3 regions of the Peribacillus sp. N1 genome follow, and region 2 is predicted to be linked to each of the others. Evidence: riboswitches for the same ligand, from Rfam matches in the RefSeq annotation. Region 2 holds a riboswitch; each other region holds the start of a gene.
What was found. Region 2 has a riboswitch for glycine ahead of ACYP5M_RS17040 (amino acid permease). Riboswitches for the same ligand answer to the same signal wherever they lie in the genome.
Positions count from the first base shown of each region.

Region 1 (5,210 bases), on a different contig from region 2:
CCGCCTCGGAAAGGAACTGAAGAAATTCCATTCTGCTGTAGGTACCATTGTAGATATAGCTGAGTCGCCCGGTATTCGGTAAAGATAATGACTTTATCATCAATTTTCTTGATCAGTTCCAAAGCTTTTTCAGCCTTTGAGTTCTGAACCGTTTCATTCACTTTAGAAAATAAATCATCAAGCTTTGCCAAAAAGTCAGGGGAAGGCTGATCATATTTATTTTTCATATTCTTTAATGTATAAAAGACCGCCTCTCTGCTGCTGCATGCTTCCCTTTGGAGAGTGAGAGCCGAAAAGGCGCTTCCTTTAGAACCATCCGAAATAGGTTTGAATTTGGAAACAGCATCGTACAATGCTTGTTCCGTTGGAGAAAATTCAATGGTGATGGTCTCCACATGCCGTTTTGTCCATTCAATGCCAGTATCGGCCCGCCGGTTTCGAATCATGACAGTGTTGACAAGTTCCTTTAGGTGTTCATCTTCAATTATGTTCCGGCCTTTCCCTTTATACTTTTCTGAAAAAAGTGAGGCATTTCCCAAGTGGCCTGGTTTCAATAACGAAACGAGGTGGAAAATTTCCTCGACTTTATTTTGAATCGGAGTGGCTGTCAGGAGTAAACAAAATTTCTTTTTCAGATTTTGGACGAATTCATAGTTCTTCGTCTTATTATTTTTAAGTTTATGAGCTTCATCAATAATGATGAAGTCGTATTCCTGCTTGAAAATGATATCTCGATGTGGAGCTCGTTTCGCTGTATCAATGGATGAAATGACCACATCACAGGAGTCCCAAACATAGCTTTTTCTCTGAACGACTGCCGGTATATGAAACTTGGTATTCAATTCAAAAGCCCATTGTGTGACAAGGGAAGCCGGAACAAGGATCAAAACTTTTTTTACAAGGCCCCTAATCATATACTCTTTTAGGATCAATCCAGCTTCAATTGTTTTTCCGAGCCCTACCTCATCAGCTAAAATGGCCTTTCCATTCATCTTTTCCACCACTTGCTTGGCTGCTTCCAATTGATGGGGAAGCGGGGTTAACTGCGGAAGGTGCTTGGGCGCCTGTAAACCTTCAAAATCAGGGATGATAAGATTTTCCTCCATTTGAACCGCGAGCTTATAAAGCTCCCAGTTTCCCCATGGACCGTCATTTTCCATCTTTTGCAGAAACTCGTCATTCCATTCAGAATTAAAGGATATATTGATTTTCATAGAAATAACTCCCTCTTAAATCATATTTTCCTTAATAAAAGGTCAAAACCCGAACATTTCATATGTGAAGTAAGAAAAATATTTCTCTTCAAAAGATATTGCAGAGATAAGTTTCTTAGGGTAGGATATAAGTATATTTAGAAAATTCCAATTTCCCAACGCTACAAAGAATCTTTGTACATCGATTTTGCAGTTCGCGTTTTCTTAGTATGGGCTATAGGCTTCTAATTTATCCAAGATTACTGAAGGAGACCAATCAAACGGTTTCTGAGGTTTCAGGAGAATTGGCAGAGAATGCATTCCACGATGCTCAGAGGTTTTACCGATGTTTGGTGGCTTATTCGCTTCCTTTCATTGGTAGACCATTTATATGCGGGTGAAGATAAGGGGAGAGACTACGGATGTAGCGCCGAAGGAGCAAACTTAGCAGTGAATCTCTCAGGCAAAAGAACTCTTATTGGACGCAACTCTGGAGAGCGCCGCCCGTTTTGGGACGGCCACCAAAGGGGAAAACCTATTACATAGGTAAACTTTCAGGTTTCAGGACAGAGAAAAAGCTCAAACGGGCTTTCTCTGTCCTTTTTTGTGCTTTTTTCACATCATGAATCAGGATATATCTGATGCGTAATGACAAGAAGCTTTTGATAATGAAGCCAATTAATTTAAAAAAATCTGAAGGGGGTCATTTTTTGACCGATTTAAAAAGAACACCACTATTTGAGGTTTATCGTGAATACGGAGGTAAAACGATTGATTTTGGCGGCTGGGAACTTCCTGTCCAATTTTCGGGTATAAAGGACGAACATGAAGCCGTACGTACAAAAGCGGGGTTATTCGATGTTTCCCATATGGGTGAAGTCGATGTTAAGGGTCCTGGGAGCCTTTCCTTTTTACAAAAGATGCTGACTAATGATATAGCAAAGCTGAAACAGGGCGGTGCCCAATATTCCGCCATGTGTTATGAAAACGGAGGCACGGTTGATGATCTCATCGTGTATAAAAGGGCTGAGGATGACTATCTGCTCGTGGTCAATGCAGCGAACACAGAAAAAGATTTCAATTGGCTGCAAGCTCATTTATCGGAAGATGTCCAAATCAAGAATGTATCTAGTGACTATACACAGCTGGCACTTCAAGGACCATCTGCAGAGAAGATTTTACAAAAACTATCGGGAAATACAGCTTTAAGTGAAATTGGATTTTTCAAGTTCAAGGAAAATGTCATGATTAACGGTATCTCCACGATGGTATCCCGTACTGGATACACTGGTGAGGATGGCTTTGAGATATATAGTGACAGTGAAAATGGTCCAGCCCTTTGGAAGGCGATTATGGATGCCGGAAACGAAGAGGGAGTTCAGCCGATTGGTTTAGGTGCTCGTGATACCCTGCGTTTTGAAGCGAAACTGCCGTTGTATGGGCAGGAGCTTTCAGCAGACATCACCCCGATAGAAGCCGGGATTGGTTTTGCAGTAAAAGTCGATAAGGAAGTTGATTTTTTCGGGAAAGCCGTTCTTGCTGAGCAAAAGGAGAAAGGAGCTCCTCGCAAGCTTGTGGGAATTGAAATGATAGACCGTGGCATTCCACGTCATGGGTATAAGGTCTACAGCGGTGATAAAGTCATTGGCGAGGTCACGACCGGTACCCAATCACCAACGTTGAAGAAAAACGTGGGTTTGGTACTTATCGATAAGGAATTTTCAGTGCTGGATGCGGAAGTCGAAGTGGAGATCCGTTCCAAACGTTTGAAAGCCGTTATAATACAAACACCTTTTTATAAAAAACCACGTAAATAGAGGGGAATGGTCATTAGATGAAACATCGTTATTTACCCATGACAGAGCAAGATAAACAAGAAATGCTGAAAGCGATAGGGGTATCCACTGCTGAAGAACTTTTCAATGATATCCCTGAGAGCGTTCGTTTTCAAGGAGAATACGATATCAAGCCTGCTAAATCGGAACCAGCATTAATGAAAGAGTTATCAAGGCTTGCTGCCAAGAATGCGGATCTTAAAAACTATGCTTCCTTCCTTGGTGCGGGTGTCTATGACCATTATGCACCGGTCATCGTCGATCATGTTCTATCCCGTTCTGAATTTTACACGGCTTATACACCCTATCAGCCTGAAATTTCACAGGGAGAGCTTCAAGCAATCTTTGAATATCAAACGATGATATGTGAATTGACGGGCATGGATGTGGCTAACTCCTCCATGTATGACGGCGGGACAGCGCTGGCTGAAGCAGCCATGCTTGCTTCAGGACAGACACGCCGCAAGAAGATTCTCATTTCAGGAACCGTTCATCCTGAATCAAGAGAAGTCGTGAAGACATATGCGAAAGGGCAACGCGTGGAAGTGATCGAAATTCCTTATAAAGACGGTGTGACGGACTTAGCTGCTTTAAAGGAATTGGCGAATGAGGACATTGCAGGAGTGATCGTGCAATATCCGAACTTTTTTGGCCGGATCGAGCCATTGAAGGAAATGGAAGAAATCATTCATGGCGTCAAATCCATGTTTATCGTTTCCAGTAATCCGCTTGCATTGGGAGCTTTGACATCCCCTGGTGCACTCGGTGCAGATATCGTAACGGGGGATGCTCAGCCATTCGGCATTCCAGCGGCATTCGGTGGACCTCATTGTGGATATTTTGCGGTTACTAATAAACTTGTTCGGAAAGTTCCGGGCCGACTCGTCGGTCAAACCGTGGATGAAAATGGTAAAAGGGGATTTGTACTAACGCTACAAGCTCGTGAACAGCACATTCGCCGTGACAAGGCCACATCCAACATTTGTTCCAATCAAGCTTTGAATGCGTTGGCAGCTTCTGTTGCAATGACCGCCCTTGGGAAAAAGGGTGTCAAGGAAATGGCCGTGCAAAATATTCAAAAAGCACATTATGCGAAAAAAGCAATTATGGCAGTAGGGGTGGAAGTGATATTCGACGGTCCTTCGTTCAATGAATTTATCATTAAACTGCCTGCTTCGTTTTCAGAGATCAATAAAAGCCTTTTTGAAAAAGGGATGATCGGCGGCTTTGATTTAGGGACGGTTTATCCTGAGCTGAAAGACCATATGCTGGTTGCGGTAACTGAACTTAGAACAAAAGAAGAAATTGATGCACTTGCGCAGGAATTGGGGGATCAACATGAATAATCAAGATCAATCACTCATTTTTGAAATCAGTACTTCCGGTCGAATCGGGTACAGTCTGCCAGAAATGGATGTTGCAACTATTCCGCTCGAAGAAATTCTTCCTGCCGACTACATCCGTGAAGAAGAGGCAGAACTGCCTGAGGTGTCCGAACTGGATATCATGCGTCACTATACAGCACTCTCCAAACGGAATCATGGGGTGGATTCGGGTTTTTATCCGCTGGGTTCATGCACGATGAAATATAATCCGAAAATAAATGAAAACGTGGCACGTTTCAACGGCTTTGCCCATATCCATCCATATCAAGATCCGGCTACCGTTCAGGGAGCATTGGGACTCTTATTTGATTTGCAGGAACACTTAACTGAAATCACCGGGATGGACCAAGTGACATTACAGCCTGCAGCAGGTGCACATGGTGAGTGGACAGGGTTGATGATGATTCGCGCTTTTCACGAAGCGAATGGCGATACAGAACGGACGAAAGTGATTGTACCTGATTCTGCACACGGTACGAATCCTGCCTCTGCCACTGTTGCCGGACTTGAAACGATTACAGTGAAATCCGATGAAAATGGATTAGTCGACCTTGAAGATTTAAAGCGTGTTGTCGGACCTGATACGGCGGCCTTGATGCTGACGAACCCCAATACATTGGGATTATTTGAAGAAAACATCTTGGAAATGGCACAACTTGTCCATGATGCAGGTGGGAAGCTTTATTATGACGGAGCCAATCTGAATGCAGTCCTTTCAAAAGCACGCCCGGGTGACATGGGCTTTGATGTGGTTCACTTAAATCTCCATAAAACATTCACAGGTCCGCATGGCGGCG
Region 1 is NZ_BAAHZO010000001.1:1,712,430-1,717,639, reverse strand. It holds gene ACYP5M_RS08260 (DEAD/DEAH box helicase) at 1-1,214, opposite strand, end outside; glycine riboswitch at 1,591-1,678, shown strand; glycine riboswitch at 1,682-1,765, shown strand; gene gcvT (glycine cleavage system aminomethyltransferase GcvT) at 1,904-3,010, shown strand; gene gcvPA (aminomethyl-transferring glycine dehydrogenase subunit GcvPA) at 3,028-4,374, shown strand; gene gcvPB (aminomethyl-transferring glycine dehydrogenase subunit GcvPB) at 4,367-5,210, shown strand, end outside.
Region 1: linked by a shared signal. The riboswitch ahead of gcvT (glycine cleavage system aminomethyltransferase GcvT) and the one ahead of ACYP5M_RS17040 (amino acid permease) in region 2 are both predicted to bind glycine.

Region 2 (5,210 bases):
CCCCCGCAGCATGCCCAAAATAAATCACTATTAATTTTCCTATTTGCTTTAATAAGTTTGGCGCCCCTCTTTCCGCACGCCCTTACCATTTCTATTTCAAGCAAATTGTCACAAGTAAGTCCAAAGCGTCTCGATAACATGCCTATTCCACCGCCGAGCGTAAGGCCTACAAGACCAACACCGCTTTCGGTTCCAGCCGGAATCGTCGTGCCATACTTCCATAGCGTATTATATACTTGACCTAAATCAGCTCCGGCTTCGATTTTTGCAATCATTTTTTCACGGTTGACCTTGATATTGTACATTTCACTTATATCAATGATTAGACCGCCATTCACTAATGAAAAATTTTCATAACTATGCCTGCCGCTCCTAACCCGGAAAGGTGTATGATTTTCCCGGGCCCACTTCAATGAATTCAATACATCATTGGAATTCTGGCAAAACACAATGACCTTTGGAAATTTAGAAAAACTTAAGTTATTATTTATCCTGGCCTGCTCATACTCAGCATCATTAGGTGTAACGACCCGCCCGGTAAGTTTTGTTCTTTCCAAAATATAACCCCTTCCTCGGGTAAAGATGATGTTACATCCTATGAAAAAGTCTGTCAGGAAGACACATTCCATAAGCGTCCCCCTGCTGGCATCCCTTGTTACGGGGACTAATTAGCTTTACTCGTGAGATTCGCTGATTTACTCGTTAAATTCCGCTGTTTTACTCGAGTTTCTCAGCTTTACTCGTGAGTTTTGCCGTTTTACTCGTGAATTCCTCTGTTTTACTCGAGTTTCTCAGCTTCACTCGTAAGTTTCGCCATTTTACTCGTGAATTCCACCACTTCACTCCTGAATTCCAACAGTCACCAAAGACAAAAAAGCCCTTCTCGAATTAAGAGAAGGGCTTTCTGATAGAGTTTCTTATCCCGAAATTTCATCATCGGATTTAACATCCAATGGTGTTCGTTTATCCATTTTCAGCATGAAATAACTTGCTACGACCAAGGCTAGGAAAACGATCCCGACAACCAAGGAAATCCGGGTACTAGGATTGATCCACATACCGACCAGCACCATCAGTAAGAAGGCAATTGTCGCATAGTTACTGTAAGGGGCCAACGGCATCTTGAACGGATGTTTCTCCATTTCAGCGGCATTTACCTTTCTGAATTTAAGCTCACTGATAAGTAAGACAAACCATGGAATCATCCCGGGTAATACACTCGCACTGTACACATAAAGGAATAATTGCGGCGGTGCAAGGTAATTCAGGATAACCCCGATGCCCAATCCTAATAGTACAGCGATCGTACAATATGCCGGCACTCCATTTTTAGATACTTTAGCAAAGACTTTTGGAGCTTGGCCATTCAATGCAAGTGTGTAAAGCATACGCCCTGCACTGAAAATCCCACTGTTGCATCCAGACATTGCCGCTGTGATTACGACAAAATTGATGATTCCTGCTGCTGCTGTGATACCTATTTTAGCAAAGGTTGAAACGAATGGGCTTCCTAAGTCATCCAGTTGATCCCAAGGGAAGACTGTCACGATGACAAATATGGCACCAATATAGAAAATTAATATACGCCATATGATTGATTGGATAGCTTTTGTTACGGTCTTCCTTGGATCTTTCGCTTCTCCGGCTGTGATGCCGATAAGCTCAACGCCTTGATAGGATGCCACGACAAGGGAAAGCGCAAAGAAGAATCCTGTCCAGCCTCCCGTAAAGAAGCCGCCATTTTCCCATAGATTCGATAATCCAATCGCATCCCCGCCATTCCCTATTCCAAAGAAGATAAGGCCTAGGCCGGCAACGATCATCAATATGATCGTTATGATTTTTATAAGCGCAAACCAGAATTCAAATTCCCCGAAGGATTTAACTGAAATGAGGTTGGCCGCCCCCAAGATGATCATGGCGACCACACCTGGTATCCATGCCGGTAAATCCGGGAACCAATATTGCATATACAACCCAACCGCGATGATTTCGGACATTCCGACGATTACCCATTGAAACCAATTGCTCCAAGCAGTCATATAACCTGCCAAAGGATGTATATAGCTGCTCGCAAAGGTTGCAAAAGAACCTGTAGTCGGTTCTAAATAGAGCATCTCACCCATGGAACGCATGATGAAAAATATAAAAATACCTGCGATGGCATAAGCAAGCATTACAGAGGGCCCGGTCCATTTGATCGTGCTCGCCGATCCCATGAATAACCCGACACCGATGGTTCCGCCCAAAGCTATCATTTGAATGTGACGTGCTTCCAGCCCTCTCTTTAATTCCTTGTTCGACATGTTTAACTCCCCCAGATGCAATATCGGTAATGCTTTTCCATCCTTAACACGAACGACTCTCTATTAATTATTGCGGTTAGAAATGCTTTATCGAAAAAAATATCAATAACACTTCAATTATGTTTTCTTATCTTATAATAGTAAATATTCTGTAAAAATACAATTGTATTTTTGAAATAAACAGTTACCAAATATATCTTGGCAATTTCCCTTATCTAAAAATATCATTTCAAAAAAATGATGTTCAATATTTCATAATAGTGATCATCCAAAAAACAAATTTTTCAAGTACCTTAATAAAAATTAAGACCACTATAAAACTACAGCTATTGCCGTTTTCACTTCAAAAAAAACTTGTTGACCTTCCGAAAAATAGATGATAGAATTCCAATATTATTTTATAAGCATAATGAATGATTCAGCAGTGGTAGATTATCACTGACAACATTTATTCACAACCGCATACAAGCAAGCGATGAATGCTATGGATGACACTATAGCAGGAGCAGCTTCTGGAGAGACTGTACAAGGTGCAGCGCCGAAGGATTCACAATCTCAGGCAAAAGGACAGAAGAGTAACGAATGATAAAATTGTTATTCTGAACCCTTTAAGAGATTGGTATTATCCAATCTCTTTTTTTATTGTCCATTTTGTGGTTGGACTAAAAACAACAGCTTTAAAACCAATGGGAAAGGCAAGCTGGACGAAAAAATCAGTCCCTCTCTCCAAGACCATTCAGGTAAATTCATTCACTACCAAGACTATAAAAAGACGGGGGCGTAAGAATTGGCAAGACAAGAATTAAAAAGAGATTTAAAAAATAGACATGTACAACTGATCGCAATAGGAGGAACCATTGGCACCGGATTATTTTTAGGTTCCGGAAAAGCCATACAATTAGCAGGACCTTCCATTTTATTTTCCTATCTGATAATAGGGATTGCCTTGTTTTTTGTGATGAGGGCACTGGGGGAATTGCTCTTATCCAATGCAGGGTATACATCATTCACTGAATTTGCAACCGAATATGTCGGTCCATGGGCCGGCTTCGTGACAGGGTGGACATATTGGTTCTGTTGGATCATGACCGCAATGGCCGATATCATAGCTGTCGGCGTCTATATGCAATATTGGTTCGATATCCCTCAATGGATTCCGGCTCTAATATGCCTAGTCATTCTGTTAGGATTGAACCTTTTGACCGTTAAGTTATTTGGTGAATTGGAATTCTGGTTTGCCATCATTAAAGTAATCACGATCATCGCCTTGATCGTCGTGGGGATCATCCTTTTGATCATCGGCTTCAATACCAATAGCGGAACGGTTTCCCTAACGAACCTATGGAATCATGGGGGCATGTTCCCTAATGGCATTTCTGGATTCCTATTATCTTTACAGCTGGTCGTCTTCTCATTTGTCGGTGTCGAATTGGTCGGGGTTTCCGCAGCAGAAACGGCAAACCCGAGAAAGAACATTCCATCTGCCATCAATAAAATCCCTGTCCGGATTTTACTTTTCTATGTTGGTGCACTATTCGTCATTCTCTGCGTCAACCCATGGACACAACTGGATGCCACGAGCAGCCCATTTGTAGAGGTCTTTGCGTTAATCGGCATTCCTGTCGCTGCAGGGATCATCAACTTCGTCGTTTTGACATCCGCTGCTTCTGCATGCAACAGCGGTTTATTTTCAACGAGCCGAATACTTTATACGTTAAGCAGGAATGGCGAAGCCCCTGCTAAACTGGAAAAATTAAATAAACAGGCTGTTCCGAGCAATGCCTTATTAACATCCACAATCGTTGTATCAATAGGGGCATTATTAAGCAAACTGATACCTGAACATGCATTTACCGTCGTGACGACCATCAGTGCCATCTGTTTCATATGGGTATGGAGCATTATCTTGATTTCCCATATCAAATATTCGAAAACAAGGCCTGACCTAAGAGCGAAATCGACTTTCAAGGCTCCTTTTACACCCTTTGTCAATTACGCCATATTAGGATTATTCCTGTTCATCCTTATTGTTATGCTATTCGCTGAAGCTACACGACTATCACTGCTCTTGACCCCAATCTGGTTCATACTTTTGGTAATACTATATAATTCTCGGAAAAAATATAGCTAAAGGAAATAAAGCCTTGAACTCACTAAGAATTCAAGGCTTTATCTGTTTTATGAACATATCATTGTTCGGCTGTCTGCGCACAGTTGCTCAAATATATCAGGCAACTGCATTAAATTTTATATCAAAATAGTGTAAGCTAATATATATTATCGGACCTTTTCCGTCATGTATGAATTTTTCATCCCGGTTTGGTTCACCCATCCATCAGTGGCATTGAAGAATAAACCCCATTGGTGGGCGTTTCACTTTATTAAAACGGAGGGGTTTGTTTATGAAGATTATATATATTCTTACTCTAGTTCCTTTTATAGGCATACTAGGATTTCTGCCTTTTGTTAATAAAATAGAACCATATGTATTAGGGATGCCTTTCAATATGTTCTGGATGGCTATGTGGGTGGTCCTTACCTCTGCCATACTGGGCATCATGTATAAGCTGGATCCCAGGAATCGGGAAGGTGACCAGGAATGAATATTGCTCTCTTAATCATTTTAGCATTTTTACTTCTATCGATATTTTTAGGCATACGCTCTTCAAAAGGAAAAGATATGGACTTGGAACAATGGACGGTTGGCGGACGCGGTTTTGGTGCGATATTCGTCTTTCTGCTGATGGCCGGGGAAATCTATACGACCTTCTCCTTCCTTGGCGGCAGCGGCTGGGCTTATGGCAAGGGCGCACCCGCACTATATGTTCTAATTTACATTACTTTGTCTTACGTATTATCCTATTGGCTCCTACCGGAAATATGGAGATATGCCAAGGAAAATAA
Region 2 is NZ_BAAHZO010000004.1:249,540-254,749, reverse strand. It holds gene ACYP5M_RS17050 (FAD-binding oxidoreductase) at 1-557, opposite strand, end outside; gene ACYP5M_RS17045 (amino acid permease) at 918-2,306, opposite strand; glycine riboswitch at 2,809-2,887, shown strand; gene ACYP5M_RS17040 (amino acid permease) at 3,094-4,437, shown strand; gene ACYP5M_RS17035 (DUF3311 domain-containing protein) at 4,709-4,909, shown strand; gene ACYP5M_RS17030 (sodium:solute symporter family protein) at 4,906-5,210, shown strand, end outside.

Region 3 (5,210 bases), on a different contig from region 2:
GCCATCGACTATATCGAAGAGCACTTATTGGAGGACCTGACGATCGAGAGCATTTCCAGGCAGGCGAATGCCTCAGCTTTTCATTTTCAACGGACATTCACCATTTTAACGGATATAACCATTGGTGACTATATCCGGCGACGAAGACTGACCTTAGCGGCCCAGGAAATTTCATCAACAAATGGCAAGGTCATTGATTTAGCCTACAAGTATGGCTATGACACCCCCGAGGCATTCTCGAAAGCTTTTCGAAGGCAGCATGGGGTATCTCCAAGCGAAGCCCGAAAGTATATGGGGAAGCTGAAATTCTATGAACGCCTGGTGATACAGGTGATTCTGAAAGGGGCAAAACCGATGAAATACAATATCCTTGAAAGGGATTCCTTTCAATTGATTGGAATCAAGCAAGAGTTTTCCTTGATTAATGAAGAGAATTTGATCGGGATTCCAAAGATGTGGGAGAAAGTGAATTCGGATGGAACAGGGGGTAGGTTAGCGAAGCTGAACAATGGCCAAATAGATGGCTTGATTGGTGTATGCGTCGATAAACGGGCTGTGGAAAAAAATGAAACGATGGATTATTGGATAGGTGCAGAGTATGCCGGGAAAGTGCCTGAAGAGTTTTCAACCCTTACGATACCGGCTTCCAAGTGGGTTGCATTCGAAGTTCACGGACCTATGCCTGATAGCATCCAACAAGCTTGGAAGCGAATTTTTTCCGAATGGTTCCCTACCAGCGGTCATGAACATGCCGGAACTCCAGAATTGGAAGTATACGCGAATGACGACGCTTCAAACCCAGACTATTACTCCGAAATTTGGATTCCCATTAAAAAGAAATAGTGTTCAACCATCAAAATTTATTCGTTTTTCGCTTGCAGGTGAGGTTAGGGATCTAACTTTCTCCTGCAAGCTTTTTATTTGGTAAACAAAAATCCTTCATACTTGAGCTGGAAGGTTAAGGGACAGGGAGTTTTACAGCCCTTCTTCAAAAATATAAGAAAGCACCTTCATGGCTTGGTTAACGGATTCTACCGTGACACTCGCCTTTTCCGATAATTCCTTTAAGGCATGATGATGGGATTCCGGACGAATCAAAATAAGCGGTTTACCCAGGGAAATGGCGGTGCTTGCGTCCATGGCAGTATTCCACTGTTTATATTTCTCGCCAAACAGGGCGACGACAAGATCGGCTTTTTTCATCAAAAGACCTGTCCGTAAATTATTGATTTGGGAAGCGGCCGCATCCTTCAGGATAGGGTTCGGCTGTTCCCCGAGGATATCTTCACCGATATTATCGGAGCGTTCATGATTTTCCATCGGGCCGACGAATTCTAAAGGAAGCTTCAGTGCAGCGGCCTTATCTCTCAACTCGCTTCTCCAATTTGAATGGATCTCCCCAGCAAGATACACGATTAACTTCATTGTTTTCCTCCTCGATAATAAAATTGCTTTCATTGTACCATGTTTTTTAGAAAATGGATGAATTCCGTAAATAAGGATAATATTATCCATATGGTAGTAAAAGAGACGGCTGGAGGAATGACGATGGCTTTATCGAATAAGAATTTTCTTGTTTTCCTGTTGATAAGCAGTTTGATCGTGGGCTGCTCAGGTATCGAAAGACAAACCGAAAAGGCAATGAAGGCTGCTGAATTGGCTTTTCGTGACGATGAAAAACAGCCCAATCAAGAGGCAGGCCTAATTCAGGTCTATCTGCCAAACGATTTTAAAGTAGTGGAAGAACATGATAATAATTTGATTTTACAAAAAGGTGATAAGATTTATATATTATTTGTCAATCCGAATGAAAAAGAAGACAGCTCCGTGTTATATTTGGCCATAAAGGAACAAGAGGATCAATTTGAAGTACTGCATTCTTTTCAAACCGATGATAAATTCGGCTTTATTTCGATTAAAGAGATACCGAAAGAAAAGTATGAGCTTGCAGTGGGAATCGGCGGAGTGAAGCTGACAACCGAAACGGATAAAGACCAATTAAAAACCGATGCAAAACAAATGATGGAAATCGTTTCATCCGTGCCCCAGAAATAAGAGGCCAGTGACTTTCAACCGATCCGTATTAATGGTTGATTCCTGGAGACTCTGGTATGATGGGATTATAAAAAATAAGGTGTCATTTAGAGCAGGAGGAATATACAAATGGAAAAATTACAAACAGTAGAGCAATATGATGCATTTAAAAATGAAGGCAAACATATCTTTCTTTTTTCAGCAACATGGTGTGGAGATTGCCGTGTAATCGAACCGATAATGCCGGAGATTGAAACGAAATTTCCTGACTTTACATTCATTTATGTGGACCGTGATGAATTCATCGATGTGTGTGCGGCTAATGATGTATTCGGTATACCAAGTTTCATTGCCTATGATAATGGCAAGGAGCTAGGCAGATTTGTGAGCAAGGATCGCAAAACGCAAGAACAAATTGAGGAATTCATTCAATCACTATAATCAATTTCCCCTTCTCGCTGGGGATTTTTCAATGAAGAGGAGGGTCAGTCATGAAAATGGACAGCACGAAGCTGAAAAATATCTTGAAGGAGCGTTTAAAAGATGAGAATCGCTCATTCAAATTCGATAGCAAGCAAGATACGTTACGGGTGGAAAATGTGAAGACCGGGAAGGGGATCACCATCGAGTTGCCTCCTGTGCTTGCTAACTATGAAAACGTACAGGAAAAGGCCATCGATGAAATTACCTATTACGTGGAAGAGGCCCTGAATGTGATGGGGGAAGAACACAGTATGGAAGGCAAGGAGAAATTCATTTTCCCAGTCATCCGCTCGACCTCCTTTCCAATGGAATCCGAAGAAGGAAATCCGTTTTTATTCGATGAGCATACGGCTGAAACCCGGGTTTTTTATGCCCTTGATTTAGGGAAAACCTACCGTCTTATAGATGAAAAGATGATTCAACGGGAAAATTGGCAGGGTGACAGGATCCGTGAAATTGCCCTATTCAATGCCCGTTCCCTCACCACTGAAATGAAGTCGGATATCGTTGCAGGTAATGCATTTTATTTTTTGAACACGAATGATGGATATGATGCCAGCAGGATTCTAAATGAATCATGGCTTCGGGAAATGAAGGACAAGATCGAGGGAACCATGGCTGTGGCCATTCCACATCAGGATGTCATCATCATTGCCGATGTGAAGAATGATACGGGCTATGATATTCTTGCGCAAATGGCGATGAGCTTCTTTGCCAGCGGTCATGTTCCGATAACGGCTCTATCATTCCTTTATGAAGAAAATGAGTTGGAGCCCATCTTCATTATGGGTAAAAACAAAAAGCCTGAACAATAATGAATCACAAAAGGACCGTGTCAGCATCTGGCAGCGGTCCTTTTAAAGTTTAATAGAGTTTATAACTCAGAGTTGATATTTATTTTTTAATCGGCGATAATATAATTGGAATATTTTGAGAATATAAAAAGAACAAGCGGATGAACGTTGTGGGAGAGTGCAAGCATTGAGCCACCGAAGGAGCAAGTTCCAAAAAGATCCCTTGGAGCAAATCCCTCAGGTAAATGGAACCGCAGCTGGACGCAGCTCTGGAGAGTGCGCAGGAAGCAGTGTGCCACCAAAGGGGAAATCTCCATGTCCAAAAATGGAGCTAAACTCTCAGGTGAAAAGGACAGAGAAGGGGAGCGGTAAGTTTACGCAATCCTTCTCTGCCCTTTTTTAATGGGCACTTTGTATCGGAAGGCATGCAGCGAACATGGAACTACTAATATGCTCAACTTGAAATAAGGGGGAGAATAAACGTGAACGTGAAAAGCAAATTAATGAACATGCTGGAAGCCCGTAAAGGGGAAATGGTTCAAATCCGCCGTCATTTACACGAGAACCCGGAACTATCCTTCAAAGAAGAGAAAACGGCACAATATATCATTGATTTTTATAAGGGTAAGGATATGTCGATTCAAACGAATGTAGGAAATGGATTAGGGATCATCGTAACGATCGAAGGCGGAAAACCTGGGAAAACGATAGGTCTCCGTGCGGATTTCGATGCGTTGCCGATTAAAGAAGAAGCGGATGTCCCGTTCCGTTCAAAAAATGAAGGTGTCATGCATGCCTGCGGACATGATGGGCATACCGCTTATTTATTGGTTCTGGCAGACTGCATCAATGAGCTTAAAGATTCCCTATCCGGTACGATTAAAATAATCCATCAACATGCAGAAGAAACACCCCCAGGTGGAGCAAAGAGCATTATGGAATCAGGGTTTTTGGATGAACTTGATGCCGTTTTTGGAATCCACTTATTTCCGTCCCATCCTGCAGGGGTTGTCGGGTATCACGGCGGCTATTCGATGGCTGGACGGACCTATTTCAAGCTGGCGATTAAGGGTGTAGGCGGCCATGGTTCGTCCCCGCATATGGCCAATGATGCCATTGTGGCAGGCGCCCATTTCGTGACAGCCGTACAAACCGTGATCAGCCGCCGCTTGAACCCTTTTGATATGGGCGTGGTCACAATCGGCTCCTTCGATGGAAAAGGAAGCTTTAATGTCATTAAAGATCGTATAGAAATTGAAGGGGATGTTCGTTATATGACAGCAGAGACCCAACAGCTGATCGATAGGGAAATCCACCGCATCGTTAAAGGGATAGAAACGGAATTTGATGTTCAGTGCGAACTAACATATGTGCCTGATTATCCTCCGTTATATAATGACCCTGAATTGACTGGATTCGTGAAAAATAGTCTGGAAAGCATGAAAGACAAAGATATTAAAAAGGTTATGGAATTTCCGGTTTTCTCTGGTTCAGAGGATTTTTCGTATTATGCAGAAAAGATTCCTGGCTGCTTCTTTTACATTGGCTGCAAACCAAAAGGGGTGGAGAAGGCATATTTCAATCACCATCCCAAATTCGACATTGATGAAGATGCCCTTTTGATCGCATCCAAATCAGTGGCCCAAGTTGTATGCGATTTTTATGAATGGGAATAGTTCCATTGGTATATTTGTTTGCAAAAAAGTGCAGAAACCCACAAAACACCGTTCGGTATTAACGAACGGTGTTTTATGGGTTTCAGGATGCCACCGGAGGTTTCGTGAAGGATGCTTCAATGAATTGACCAGTCTGCTTCTTGCGCCGCATGAAAACTTAATCTCTTTGTAAACGCGATTTAACAGCGGTGTTTTATTTAAATAGTAGACTAAGGGCTAATGT
Region 3 is NZ_BAAHZO010000002.1:423,602-428,811, reverse strand. It holds gene ACYP5M_RS10490 (GyrI-like domain-containing protein) at 1-843, shown strand, start outside; gene ACYP5M_RS10485 (YtoQ family protein) at 976-1,425, opposite strand; gene ACYP5M_RS10480 (hypothetical protein) at 1,516-2,055, shown strand; gene ACYP5M_RS10475 (thioredoxin family protein) at 2,164-2,475, shown strand; gene ACYP5M_RS10470 (DUF1444 domain-containing protein) at 2,526-3,332, shown strand; glycine riboswitch at 3,571-3,677, shown strand; gene ACYP5M_RS10465 (amidohydrolase) at 3,800-4,987, shown strand.
Region 3: linked by a shared signal. The riboswitch ahead of ACYP5M_RS10465 (amidohydrolase) and the one ahead of ACYP5M_RS17040 (amino acid permease) in region 2 are both predicted to bind glycine.